2 regions of the Herbaspirillum sp. VT-16-41 genome follow, and region 2 is predicted to be linked to the other one. Evidence: predicted binding sites of a transcription regulator. Region 2 holds the regulator's gene; the other holds the start of a gene.
The links. The regulator LexA, encoded in region 2, represses DNA repair genes until DNA is damaged. The targets are predictions, from matches to a motif close to ACTGTATNNNNATACAGT.
Positions count from the first base shown of each region.

Region 1: a site for LexA is predicted at 3,479-3,496, ahead of BTM36_RS26245 (PA0069 family radical SAM protein). Genes of this name have one in related genera too.

Region 1 covers NZ_MUXB01000183.1:138,040-144,947, forward strand. The annotation lists gene adh (aldehyde dehydrogenase) at 1-802, shown strand, start outside; gene BTM36_RS26235 (DUF779 domain-containing protein) at 918-1,298, shown strand; gene BTM36_RS26240 (sigma-54-dependent Fis family transcriptional regulator) at 1,279-3,312, opposite strand; gene BTM36_RS26245 (PA0069 family radical SAM protein) at 3,521-4,828, shown strand; gene BTM36_RS26250 (leucine-rich repeat-containing protein kinase family protein) at 4,894-6,204, shown strand; gene BTM36_RS26255 (Smr/MutS family protein) at 6,201-6,854, opposite strand.
Region 2 covers NZ_MUXB01000114.1:153,607-160,514, forward strand. The annotation lists gene BTM36_RS16000 (flagellar protein FlaG) at 1-269, opposite strand, end outside; gene BTM36_RS16005 (flagellin) at 348-1,436, opposite strand; gene BTM36_RS16010 (tetratricopeptide repeat protein) at 1,762-3,735, opposite strand; gene lexA (transcriptional repressor LexA) at 3,936-4,595, opposite strand; gene rpsF (30S ribosomal protein S6) at 4,913-5,278, shown strand; gene priB (primosomal replication protein N) at 5,303-5,605, shown strand; gene rpsR (30S ribosomal protein S18) at 5,660-5,944, shown strand; gene rplI (50S ribosomal protein L9) at 5,971-6,423, shown strand; gene BTM36_RS16040 (replicative DNA helicase) at 6,638-6,908, shown strand, end outside.

The sequences.
Region 1 (6,908 bases), on a different contig from region 2:
CGAGACCACCACCGGTCGCCTGATCATGCAATACGCCTCGCAGAACCTGATCCCGGTGACCCTGGAGCTGGGCGGCAAGTCGCCCAATATCTTCTTCGCCGACGTGCTGGACAAGGATGACGACTTCTTCGACAAGGCCCTGGAAGGCTTCGCCATGTTCGCGCTGAACCAGGGTGAGGTCTGCACCTGCCCCTCGCGCGTGCTGGTGCAGGAATCGATCTACGAGCGCTTCATCGAGCGCGCCTTGAAGCGCGTGGCTGCCATCAAGCAGGGCAACCCGCTGGACAAGAGCACCATGATCGGCGCGCAAGCCTCGCAGGAGCAGCTGGAAAAGATCCTCTCCTACATCGACATCGGCAAGCAGGAAGGCGCCAAGGTGCTGGCCGGTGGCGGCCGTGAAGAACTGGGCGGCGACCTGGCCTCGGGTTACTACGTCAAGCCGACCGTCTTCCAGGGCAACAACAAGATGCGTATCTTCCAGGAAGAAATCTTCGGCCCCGTGGTCTCGGTGACCACCTTCAAGGACGAGGAAGAGGCCCTGGCCATCGCCAACGATACCCTGTACGGCCTGGGCGCCGGCCTGTGGACCCGCGATGGTACGCGTGCCTTCCGCATGGGGCGCGAGATCCAGGCCGGGCGCGTGTGGACCAACTGCTATCACCTGTATCCGGCGCATGCGGCCTTCGGTGGCTACAAGCAATCCGGCATCGGTCGTGAAAACCACAAGATGATGCTGGACCACTACCAGCAGACCAAGAACCTGCTGGTCAGCTACAGCCCCAAGGCGCTGGGCTTCTTCTGATCGGGTTTCTATCCTTCGTTTGTCTCCTTGGCTCCTTGCAGCAAGGCAGCTTGGGCGCCGGTCCGTTCTCCCACGGCCGGCGCCTTTTTTATGTGGACTTTCCAGGAGCATGCCGATGAGCGCCTTACCCCGGGTTACCGCCACCGACGCCACGGTGGCACTGCTGCGCCAGTTGAAGACACGCCATGGCGCTTTGATCTTCTTCCAGTCCGGCGGCTGCTGTGATGGCAGCGCGCCAATGTGCTACCCCGAAGGAGACTTCACCTTGGGCGACACCGATGTGTACCTGGGGGAGATCGACGGCGTGCCGTTCTACATCGGCGCCGACCAGTTCGAGTACTGGAAGCACACGCAGCTGATCATTGACGTGGTCAATGGCAACGGTGGCATGTTCTCGCTGGAGAATGGCAGCGGCAAGCGCTTCCTGACGCGCTCGCGGCTGTTTTCCGATGAAGAATATGACGCTTTGGAACCGCTCAGTGCCCGCGTGACTTGAAGCGCCGGTACAGCGTATTGCGCGACACCCCGAGCGCCTTGGCGGCGGCGCTGACATTGCCGTCATGCGTGCGCAGTGCGCGTTCGATGGCGGCCCATTCCGTGTCCTGCATGGAAAGTGGCGGAGAGGGTGGTTCGTCGTCAACGCTGGCCAGCGGGGAGCTGGCCGCCGCGTCTTCCAGGAAGTCGTCCGGCAGGTGCTGCAGGCTGATGGCCGCTTCGCCCTCGGCCATGGCCAGCGCGGTGCGGACCAGGTTGGACAATTGCCGCAGGTTGCCCGGCCAGCGGCTGGCATGCAGCAGCGCCAGGGCCTGGGCATCGAAGCGCGGCGCCTGCGGGCCGCCTTCTTCCTGCAGGATGCGCTCGATCAGGCAATCCAGATCGCTGCGTTCGCGCAGGGCCGGCAGCCTGACCTGCAAGCCATTGATGCGGTAGTACAGGTCTTCGCGGAAGGCATGGCGCGCTGCCATCTCGCGCAGCGGCTGGTTGGTGGCGCACACCAGTGCGAACTCCACGGGGATCACACGCTGGCTGCCCAGCGGCGTGACGGCGCGCTCCTGCAGCACCCGCAACAAACGACCCTGCAGTGACAATGGCATGTCGCCGATTTCATCGAGGAACAGTGTGCCGCCCTGGGCTTGCGCGATCTTGCCGATGGCACCCTTGCGGCGCGCGCCGGTGAAGGCGCCGTCTTCATAGCCGAACAGTTCGGCTTCGATCAGGTTTTCCGGAATGGCCGAGCAGTTGACCGCCACGAAGGGCGCCGCCATCCCCTGGCTTTGCGCCCTACGCGAACAGGCGCTGGCGCGGTGGATGGCCTGCGCCAGCCACTCCTTGCCGGTGCCGGTCTCGCCGGTGATCAAGACCGGGATGGCGCGGTCGATCACCCGGCGCAGCTTGCCGATGATGTCGCTCATGCGGGCGTCGCCGGTCTCCAGCGCCTGCAGATCGGGCAGGTCAGCGGGTCCGCGCACGGCCGGTGGGTGGCAGACCGGCGCCAACGCGGGTGCAGACGCTGCTGCCGCTGCTGCCGCCGTTCCGAGTTCTGGCGCCTCGATGACTGCTTCACGGGCGTTCTGGAAATGCTGGTCGCGCAGCCGTAATTCGGCGCGACCGTGGATGCGGATGCCATTGTGCAGGCACAGCTCCAGCAGGCCGGGCGCGGCCTTGCGGTGCTGCTCGAACAACAGCGACAACGGCACCCCGAACAGCGAGGTGAATGTATGCGACTGCAGTGCCGCCAGCGTCAGGCCCAGCTGGAACTGGGCACTGCGGTTGGCCGCCAGGAAACGTCCGCCCGGCGTGAAGCTGACGATGCCCTCTACCAGCGTGCCCACGAATTCGGCGCGGCTGTGGAAGTGCAGGGTGATGCAATCGGGAAAACTGCCCGCCAGCAGGTGGTTTTCTATCATCTGCGCCGACATGCGCACCAGGGCCATGGTGTGCTTGTGGAAGCTGCCGCATTCGCCCGACACGTCGAGCACTCCCAGCACCTTGCCGCGATGGTCGAAGATGGGGGCCGCCGAGCAGGTCAGGAAGCGGTTGGCATCCAGGTAGTGCTGCTGGGCGTGGACCGTGGTCGGTTTCTGTTCGAACAGGGCCGTACCGATGGCATTGGTGCCGCGCAACTGCTCCGACCAGCGTCCGCCGGGACCGAGCGCCACGCGGTCGGCCTTGGCCAGGAAATCGCGGTCGCCCAGGGTATGGATGATGGTGCCTTCGGCGTCCGACAGGATCACCATGCTGTGGGTATTGCGAATCTGGTCGTAGAGGGTTTCCATCACTGGCCGGGCATGGCCGGACAGTGACTGGCTGGCCTCCAGCGTCTGCGCCAGGTCGGCACGCGAGAGCTGTTCCAGATCGGGCCGCTGGCCGCGGGTGATGCCGTAGGAAGAACTGCGCTGGTGCGAGCGCGCAATGGCCTGCAGGTCCGGCTCGCCGTCGGCCGTGGCCTGCACCAGGGGCGCTGCGCCCAGCAATGCACCGGCGCCTGGCCGGTTTGCCTGGTATTGCATCCTTGTCTCCTTGGACCTTTGCGGTCCTTATGCCCTGTCGTCGTGGCCGCCCGGTGTTCTATTTCTTATCTTTCGGGAAGCCTGGGGTGAACAAGCATACCTGATTAATCCGGCAGCCGGCTAAATTGAAACAGGGTTTGCAGGCGGCTGGAAGTGTGGGCAAAATACTGTTTATATATACAGTATTGTTCAGCTAAATCAGCTAGCTATGGCTTCCTTCCCCAAATTCCCGCAGGGCATCGCCCGGCCGTTCCCTGACCAGCAGGCGCCATCGTCCTTGGCCGACGATGATGCGACCATCACACCGGCTACCTTCATCCATCGCCAACAGGTGGCGCAAAAGGGGCGGGGTGCGGTCACCAACCTGCGCGGGCGCTACGAATCGGTGAACCGCGAGGAGTTCGATGACGGCTGGCAGCTTCTGCAATTTGCCGGTGATGGTCCATCGACCGGTGAACCGGCCGCTGGCGCGGAACAGACCGATACCATCGATGCTGGCGAACAGGACGAGGAACCGCCGCGCCTGAAGACCATCGTCACCGAAGAGACGGCCAAGTCCATCATCAGCCGCAATGCCTCGCCCGACTTGCCGTTCTCGCTGTCCCTGAATCCTTACCGCGGCTGCGAGCACGGCTGCATCTACTGTTTTGCCCGACCCTCGCACAGCTACCTGGGCCTCTCGCCGGGCCTGGATTTCGAAAGCCGGCTGGTGGCCAAGACCAATGCCCCGGAGCTATTGCTGCGCGAGCTGGCCCGGCCGTCCTATCAGCCTGACACCATCACGGTGGGCATCAATACCGACGCCTACCAGCCCATCGAGCGCGAGCGCCAGTTGACCCGCCGCATCCTGCAGATCCTGCACGATTGCGAAAACCCGGTGGCCCTGATCACCAAGTCGTCCCTGATCGAGCGTGACATCGACCTGCTGGCAGCGATGGCAGCCAAGCGCCAGGCCATTGCCGCCGTCACCATCACCACGCTGGACCCGGTCATCGCCCGCACCCTGGAACCCAGGGCGGCCAGTCCGGCGCGGCGCCTGCGGGTGATCCGTACGCTCGCCGAGGCAGGTATTCCAGTGAGCGTATCGATTGCGCCGGTGATTCCCTTCGTCACCGAGCCGGACCTGGAGCGGGTCATGGAAGCGGCCGTGGAAGCCGGTGCCAGCCAGGCCGGCTATATCGTGCTGCGCCTGCCATGGGAAGTCAGCCCCTTGTTCAGGCAGTGGCTGCAGGCGCACTTCCCGGACCGGGCGGCACGGGTGATGAACCGCATCCAGGACATGCGGGGTGGCAAGGATTACGACGCCGATTTCGCCACCCGCATGCGCGGCACCGGTGTCTGGGCCGAGCTCCTGCAGCAGCGCTTCGACAAGGCCAGTCGCCGGCTGGGCATCGACCATCGCAACCGCGCCTTCGCCACGCTGGATGCCAGCCGTTTCCGGCGGCCGTTGCTGGTGCCGACGGCCCGGGGCGGGCAGGGCAAGCGGGGCAAGGATGATCAGCTTGATCTGTTCTGAACTGAAGTCTTGCGGAGGGGCTTGGCTGGTACACTGCGCGCTTTGATCGAATCAGGCTTTTTTGCATGCATACCCTGGAACAATTGCGTAGTGGCGAGTTGGCTGGCGTGACGCGGCTTTCACTGTCTTGCGGCCTGCGTGAATTCCCACCGGAGATTTTCACCCTGGCCGATACGCTGGAAATCCTCGATCTGAGCGGCAACCAGCTCAGCACCTTGCCGGACGACCTGCCACGCCTGACGCGGCTGCGCATCGTCTTCTGTTCCGACAATCTGTTCACCGAATTGCCCGCTGTCCTCGGCCGTTGCCCGGCGCTGGAGATGATCGGTTTCAAGGCCAACCAGATCGCAACGGTGCCGGCCGACTCCCTGCCGCCCTCGTTGCGCTGGCTGGTATTGACCGACAATCGCATCGAGGCACTGCCGGCCAGCATCGGCCGTTGCCGGCCCTTGCAAAAGCTGATGCTGGCCGGTAACCGCCTGCGCGCCTTGCCGCCGGAACTGGCGGCCTGCCGCAATCTGGAACTGCTGCGCCTGGCCGCCAATGCGCTGGAAGAATTCCCGCACTGGCTGTTGACCTTGCCGCGACTGAGCTGGCTGGCCATGGCCGGCAACCCCTGGTGCGCGCCGGTGGAAGAACGGGCCGATGGCCTGGCGCAGGTGGCGGACATCGCCTGGGACGATCTGCAGCTGCAGGACAAGCTGGGCGAGGGCGCCTCCGGGGTGATCCATGCCGCCCGCTGGCATGTCGATGGTGCGCCACAGCCGGTGGCGGTCAAACTCTTCAAGGGCGCTGTCACCAGCGATGGCCTGCCGGAACGCGAAATGGCCGCCTGCATCATGGCAGGCCGCCATCGCGGGCTGATCCCGGTGCTGGGCCGCCTGCAGGGACATCCGCAGGGCATGGCCGGGCTGGTGATGCCGCTGATCGATCCGGACTATGCCAACCTGGCCGGGCCGCCCAGCCTGCAGTCCTGCACCCGCGACGTGTATCCCGAAGCGATGACGCTGCCGTGGTCGCAGGCGCTGGCGATTGCGCGCGATATCGCTTCGGCGGCAGCGCACCTGCATGCCCAGGGCATCGTCCATGGCGACCTGTATGCCCACAATATCCTGCATCGTTCCGGTGCGGCGCTGCTGGGCGACTTCGGTGCGGCCTGGTTCTACGACACCGCCAAGCCCCATGCCTGGGGCGTGCAGGCCATGGAGGTGCGGGCTTACGGTTGTCTGCTGGAAGAGTTGCTGGCACACAGCCAGCCGGCCGAGGAAAAGGGACGGGCGGTGCTGGCCGGATTGCGGCAGGCCTGCCTGTCGGCGGATGCAGCGTCGCGCCCGCATTTCGAGGCCATCGTGGCCATACTCGACGAACTTGCCTAGCTGCGCTCGCTGGACTTGAGCAGCACCACCAGCGCACCGGCCCCGCCATCGGCCGCGCGGGCCTGGCAGAAGGCCATCACTTCATCTTTTTGCGCGAGCCAGTTGCGTACCTTGTGCTTGAGCACGGGCTCCTTGTTGACCGAGCCCAGTCCCTTGCCGTGGATGATGCGCACGCAGCGCAGGCCGCGCCGGCGTGACTGGCGCAGGAATTCGCCCAGTGCTTCACGCGCCTGGTCGCGGCGATAGCCGTGCAGGTCGAGCTGGGCCTGGATCACCCAGTTACCGCGCCGCAGCTTGCCGAGCACATCGGCACCCACGCCAGGGCGGGCGAAACTGAGGTTCTCGTCGCTGTCCATCAGGGTTTCGATGGTGAATTCGTCGGAGAGCGACTCCAGCAGCGCCGCCTGTTCATCGGCGATGTGCTGGCGTGGAATGGGCAAGGGGGGATCGGGCAGGTGAAGGGTCTTGTCGACCACTCGCTGATGCAACGGCGCCACCTGGCCGATGCTGTGGCGGAACAGATTGGCCTCCTCGCGGGCGGCCGCTTCCTGACGCTGGCGCTCGGCCAAGGCCAGCGCGCGCGCTTTTTCCTGTTCCTGCAGATCGCGGCGCAATCCCTTGAGCGCCGAGAAGTCCTTCATTGTCGCCATGACAGCACCCAACCCTGTAGCCTACGTTTCCCTGAGCTGGCAACTTTAGCAGAA
Region 2 (6,908 bases):
GTGTCGGTCGCGGTATCCACGACTTTGACGATGGTGCGGCCGGTCTCTTCGTCCTTGGAGAAGTTCAGTGCCGAGGCGCTGGTCTTGGCGAAGTCGTTGAGTTTGCCGACGGCATCGTTGACATCGCTTTCCGTCGCGCGACGTGCTTCCGAAGTCGCTGCCGGGGCAACGGTCGATACCACGGGATCGGGCTTGACAGCGCTTTGCGGCAAGGCATAAGCCGTACCGGAATCGCCAGCAGCTGTGATATTAAGTGGGGCAATCGACATGTTACTACTCCCTTCCTTAAAGGAACGTGCGGAGAATAAGGCCTATCCTCCGCACGTCATCCTACCTAGCTATCAGGCTTATTTCAACAGCGACAGGACTTGCTGCGGTGCCGAGTTGGCCTGCGACAGCATCGCGTTACCAGCTTGTTGCAGGATCTGCGCACGGGTCAGGTTGGCAGTTTCTGCAGCGTAGTCGGTATCCATGATACGGCTACGGGACGAAGTGATGTTCTCGCTCGACACTTGCAGGTTGCTGATGACGGCGCTGAAGCGGTTCTGAACGGCACCGAACTCTGCACGCTTGGACGAGATCAGGCTGATGGCCTTGTCCAGGTTGGTGATTGCCTTCTGTGCATCGCTTTGTGCGGACGGAGCAGCAACAGCCTTGTCCAGGGCCAGCTTGGCGCTGTCCACGGCCTTCTGCAGGGTCACTGCCGAAGAAGCCAGGGCGCTGGCGCTCAGGGTCGAGCCGGTAGCGAACAGGTTGTCCAGCTTGGCCTTGGCCGAGGTGTAGGTGTTTTGAGCGGTGCTCACACCGGCGGTGTCGCCCAGGCCGATCAGACCCTTGGCGCTGGTGCCGATGACGTCGGCCATGGTCTTGTTGTTCGACAGGTCATCCAGGGTGATGGTGATCTGGTCGTTCAGCTTGTTGTCCTGAACGTTGGCGCCGACCTGGAACGACAGGGTCAGGGAAGCCGAAACGTTGGCCGAGCTGGAGCCCACGCCAGCCGATGCACCTTGACCGGCACCGGTGAACAGGTTCTGGCCGTTGAAGCTGGTGCCGTTGAGCACGCGGAAGACTTCATTGGACAGTTGCTTGTATTCGTCGTTCAGGGTCTTGCGGTCTTGTGCGCTGTTGGTGCCGTTCGAAGCTTGGACAGCCAGTTCACGCATACGCTGCAGGTTGTCGGTCACGGTGGACAGAGCGCCTTCAGCGGTCTGGGCCATCGAGATGCCGTCGTTGGCGTTACGTTGTGCAACTGCCAGACCCTTGATCTGGGAGTTCATGCGGTCGGCGATGGCCAGGCCGGCGGCGTCGTCCTTTGCGCTGTTGACGCGCAGACCGGAGGACAGGCGTTGGATCGAGGTGTTGAGCGACGACTGCGACGAATTCAGATTGCGTTGCGTGTTCAGCGACGCAATGTTGGTATTGATGACTGATGCCATGTTAATTCTCCTAAGATTTGAGACCGATGATCCGAGTTTCAGTGCTTAACTTTGGTCTTCTACCCATGAGCCCCAGGCGTTTCAACCTCTGTTGATTGCTTTATCGGGCAGTCTTGGAAAAAGTTTAGGGCTTTCGCGAAAAAAATCTCTTTCAAGGCTTTCCGAACTAAAACTGCGTGCTTTGAAACTGCAAGCAAATCCTTTTTCGACGCCGATCGAGAAAACTTTAGGGAAATCTTTGTTGAAACCAAGAAATTTTCGTTCCATTGAAAAAGCCGCTCGGTGCAAGCGGCTTTTTCGGAAGGGGTGAGGGAGGGCCAGAGTCCTATTGCTGCGCCTTTTCTTGTTGCAATCTGATTAACTCTTCGGCGATGCGCTTCATCACGGAGTCCCAGTCGCTGACGGCAGGCTGGCGGAACAGGCGCATGCTCGGATACCAGGGCGAATCGTCGCGGTTCTGCAGCCAGCGCCAGTCGGGGATGTGCGGGAGCAGTACCCAGGTGGGGTGGCCCATGGCGCCAGCCAGGTGCACCACCGAGGTATCCACGCTGATGACCAGGTCCAGGTTGTGGATCGCTGCGGCGGTATCGGCAAAGTCTGCGCATTGGTCACCCAGATTGTGGGCTGACCGGTCGGCGGGCAGATTCTTCAGGTCTTCCAGAGGCTTGCCCTTTTGCAGGGAGTAGAACTCGATCTTCGGGAGTCCGAACAATTGCTTGAAGGTGTCAAGGGGGATCGAACGGTGCCGATCATTGCCGTGCTCCGGATTGCCGCCCCACACCACGCCGACACGTAGATGCTGTTCCGATGTTGTTATTGCGGCAATTTTCTGGCGCCATTCTTCTGCCAGCAAGGGATCGGCTGCCAGGTAGCTGGGGAAGGAGGGGATGTCTTCCACGGTATCGGTGCCTAGCGCATAGGGCAGGCTCATCATCACGTAGGCGCAGTCGCAGGGTGGCAGCGGGTCGCTTTCCCGGATCAGGGTGACTTCTGGCGTGAACGACTGGAACAGCCGATACAGCGGATTCTTCACGTGCACCGCCACCCGGGCGCCGCGGTCCATGACCAGGCGTGCATAGCGCAGAAACTGGATGCTGTCGCCAAAGCCCTGTTCATGCATCAGGAGTATGAATTTGCCTTCCAGCGAACTCTTGCCATCCCATTTGGGAATGATCTCGAACAGTTTGTGGATGAGCTTGTAGACGTAGGCGCGCTCGCGAGTTTCCAGGCGACTCTCGTGACATTCCCAGCCTTCCTTGAGGTCGCCGTGCAACAGCAGGCTCAGGGCCAGGTTGTGCTTGGCGGTGGAATAGTTGGGACGCAATTCGAGCGCCTTGCGGAAGATCTCCACCGCCTCATGGGTGTCGCCATGGTCGTGCTTGATGGCGCCGATGTTGTTGTAGATGAGGGCTTGCTTGGGATTCAGTTCCAACGCCTTGTTGAACATGCGCATGGCATCGTCGAAGCGATCTTCGGCGGAAAAGTAGCTGGCACCCAGCTTGAGATAGCTGTTGGAGTCCTTGGGGGCGATGTCGATGACGCGCAGCAGGTGTTCGTGGGCTTCGGTGACCTTGTTCAGTTTCAGGTAGGTATCGGCAATCTTGTTGTGCGCGTAGGTATCTTCCGGGTCCAGAAGGATTGCTGTCTTGTGGGACTCCAGGGCTTCCTTGTACATCTCCATGGCATGGAAGGCTTCGCCCAGGGCGGTGTGCGAAGGGGCGAAGTTGATCTGCAGTTCCAGTGACTTGAGGATGGTTGCGACCGCCTCGTCATAGCGCTTCGCTTCCACCAGTGCCCGCCCCAGATGGGAGAGCGGGCCAGGGGCCTCTGGCTCGCGCTTGACCGCATCCTCGAAGTAGGCGATCGAGGCGTCCGGGTCGTTCTTTTCATGCAGGGCATTGGCCAGGCCGACGCGGGCCGTCCGGCTTTCCTTGTCGACTTCGATGGCGCGCTCATAGATCCTGATGGCTTCATCGATGCGATCCTGTGCCAGGAGTGCGGCTGCCAGGTTGCTCAGGTACTCGGCATTCTCCGGATCAGCCGCGATGGCCTTGCGAAGATAGTGTTCGGCATCGGCGTGCAGGCCCTCCTGCATGGCGATGAGTCCCCGTGCATGGTTGGCGAAAACCAGGGTGGGAGCGCGCCCCAGCACGGCAGTACACAGGGCCTTTGCTTCATCGACCTTGCGATTATCCAGAAGATCCAGGCATTTGCGGACATCCAGCAGGTCTTGCAGATGGGACTTGGTGGCGGCCTGGGCCTGGTTACCGTGCTTGTTGCTGCTCTTGCGCGTCGACATCGAAAGGGATCCTCTTGGTTGGGCGCATGCTTTGCGCCGGACATAGCTGTCCAGCAGAAATAATATGCGCAAGGACCGGATGCCGAAGAGGCGAATAGAAAGCAAAAAACCTTCGTTTTAGACGAAGGTTCCTTGGGAGGGGGATCGGCGCGGTGATGGGCGCCGATGCATCGGGAGCGGCGGGCTTGCTCCCTGCGGGCTCAATGCCAGCTGCGCAACAACCCGACGGCAAGCCCTTCAAGGGCAAACTGGTCGGCGTCCGGCTTGACGATGATGGGTTCGAATTCCGGATTCTCCGGGAAGAGCGTGATGACCGAGCCGGTCTTCTGGTAGCGCTTGACGGTGACCTCGTCGGCCAGTCGCGCCACCACGATCTGCCCGTTGCGCGCCTGGTCGGTCTTGCGGACCGCCAGCAGATCGCCATCGAGAATGCCGGCGTCACGCATGGACATGCCGCGCACCTTCAACAGGTAATCCGGTTTGCTGGGAAACATCGCCGGATCGACCTGGTAGGTCTTCTCGACATGCTCCTGCGCCAGGATGGGCGAGCCGGCAGCCACGCGACCGATCAGGGGCAGGCTCAACTGCATCAGGGCGGGGTGGGGCAGGGCCATCTGGCGGGCGATGCCGCCAGATGCGGGTGCGCCGGATTCACGCAGGCGGATGCCGCGCGAGGTGCCAGGGGATATTTCGATGGCGCCCTTGCGGGCCAGTGCCTGCAGATGCTCTTCAGCGGCGTTGGCGGAGCGGAAGCCCAGCTCGGCAGCGATCTCGGCGCGCGTGGGAGGGAAGCCGGTGTTCTCGATGGCGTTCTTGATCAGGTTCAGGATCTGTTCCTGGCGCGCGGTCAGTTTGAGCATGGGGTAGGCCTTTCTCTGGGGGAAGGCTGTTTGGATGAACAGTCTGTATTTTTATACAGGTGCAATCCTTGTGTCAACGGCAACATGCACTTTCTGGTACTGCAAGAACAGTTTTTCCTTTCTATATATAAATAGATGAAAGATCTTGTGCCGCATATCTGCCCGGTGCGATGGCTCCGCCTGTGTCCGCCTGACCTCGCCAGCGATAGTCGACATTGCTGTTATGCCAGAAACCTTGTATGATCTTGGGTTTTCCTCTTCCCACACCCGTCTTGACGCCGGGGTGGGCGTCTTCAATAAGTCCATAAGGAGTCTACATGCGTCATTATGAAATCGTATTTATCGTCCACCCGGACCAAAGCGAGCAAGTGCCGGCGATGATCGAGCGTTACAAGGGCATCGTCACCACCCGCGGCGGCAAGGTTCACCGTGTTGAAGATTGGGGCCGTCGTCAACTGGCCTACCAGATCCAGAAGCTGGCCAAGGCTCACTACGTCTGCCTGAACATCGAAGTCGACAGCGAAACGCTGGCCGAGATCGAAACCGGCTTCAAGTTCAACGACGCCGTCCTGCGCCACCTGACCGTCAAGATGAAGAAGGCCGAAACCGGTCCTTCCCCCATCCTGAAGGCAGTGCAGAAGGAAGACGCGGCCAAGAGCCGTACCGAAGCACCGGCAGCCTGATTGCGCTGCGATTCATAGCGGAGAGTGAACCAGCTTCAAGTCATCGCCAGTCTGGCCGAACGTGATGTATTGCGTTATACGCCGGCCGGTATTCCGATCGTGACTGCCAGGTTGCAGCATCAGTCGGAGCAGATGGAAGCTGGCATGCGTCGCCAGGTCGAATTCGAGATCGCGGCGATGGCAGCAGGAGAAATCTCCGGTGCGCTCAACAAGGCTGCGCTGGGAGAAGTTTTCCGCTTCACCGGCTTTCTGGCCCGCAGGAATCGCAACAGCAAGAGCGTCGTGTTTCATATCGTTGATTTTGGCGCTGTCCCGTCGGAAGACTGACGAGAGACTGCGCTAAAAAGACCTTACCCAATTTTTAGATACAGGAGCCAAATCATGGCATTCGGTAAAAAGTTCGATAAAAGCAAGCTGAAAAACAAGCGTCAACAGCAAAACCCGCTGTTCAAGCGCAAGAAATTCTGCCGTTTCACCGCCGCTGGCGTTGAACAGGTCGATTACAAGGACGTGGACACCCTGAAGGACTTCGTCCAGGAAAACGGCAAGATCATGCCGGCACGCCTGACCGGTACCAAGGCCCACTACCAGCGTCAAGTTGACACCGCCATCAAGCGCGCGCGTTACCTGGCCCTGCTGCCGTACACCGATCTGCACAACGCGTAATCTGCGCCGAGAAATAGGAGAAAAACATGCAAGTCATTCTGTTGGAAAAAATCGTTAATCTCGGCGGTCTGGGTGATGTCGTGCGCGTCAAGGACGGTTTCGCACGTAACTTCCTGATCCCGCAACGCAAGGCCCGTCGTGCTACCGACGCTGCCATCGCCGAATTCGAAGCCAAGCGCGCCGATCTGGAAAAGGCCGCTGCCGAGAAGCTGGCTGCTGCTCAAGCACAAGGCGAAAAGCTGACTGGTGCCACCGTGGAAGTGTCGCAGAAGGCCGGCGTTGACGGTCGTCTGTTCGGTTCCGTGACCAACTTCGACATCGCTGAAGCCCTGGGCAAGAAGGGTTTCGCCGTGGAAAAGTCGCAAGTGCGTATGCCTAACGGCCCGCTGAAGATCGTTGGCGAACACCCTGTGTCGGTTGCTCTGCACACCGACGTGGTGGTCGACGTCACAATCGCAGTGAAGGGCGAGCAAGCGTAATTCGCCTGTTTGCTGCAATTCGTTTTGCAATAGAAAAGCCGGGTTCGCCTGGCTTTTTTATTGTCATTTTGCTTCGATTCTTCCTGCCGGGAAAGCATGTTGGCCTACCATCTGCCGGGGATTGAACTTCGCATCCGTTCCTTGATGGGACTATGCGCTGCAAAAACGTCCACCTGAACCAACGGCTTCACATCAGCAGGTTATAATGCGCGCCATGAAAGAATCGTCCCGCGGCAATCCTGAATTTTTCCGCGGCCAGAAGGAGTCTTCCGATCCCCAGATCGATGCACTCCGCGTGCCGCCACACTCCATCGAGGCCGAGCAATCGGTGCTGGGCGGCCTGCTGCTGGATAACGCAGCCTGGGACCGCATCGCAGATTTCGTCAGCGCGGAAGACTTCTACCGCTACGACCACCGCATCATCTTCGAGCATATCGTCAAGCTCATCAACAGCACCAAGCCGGCGGACGTGATCACGGTCTATG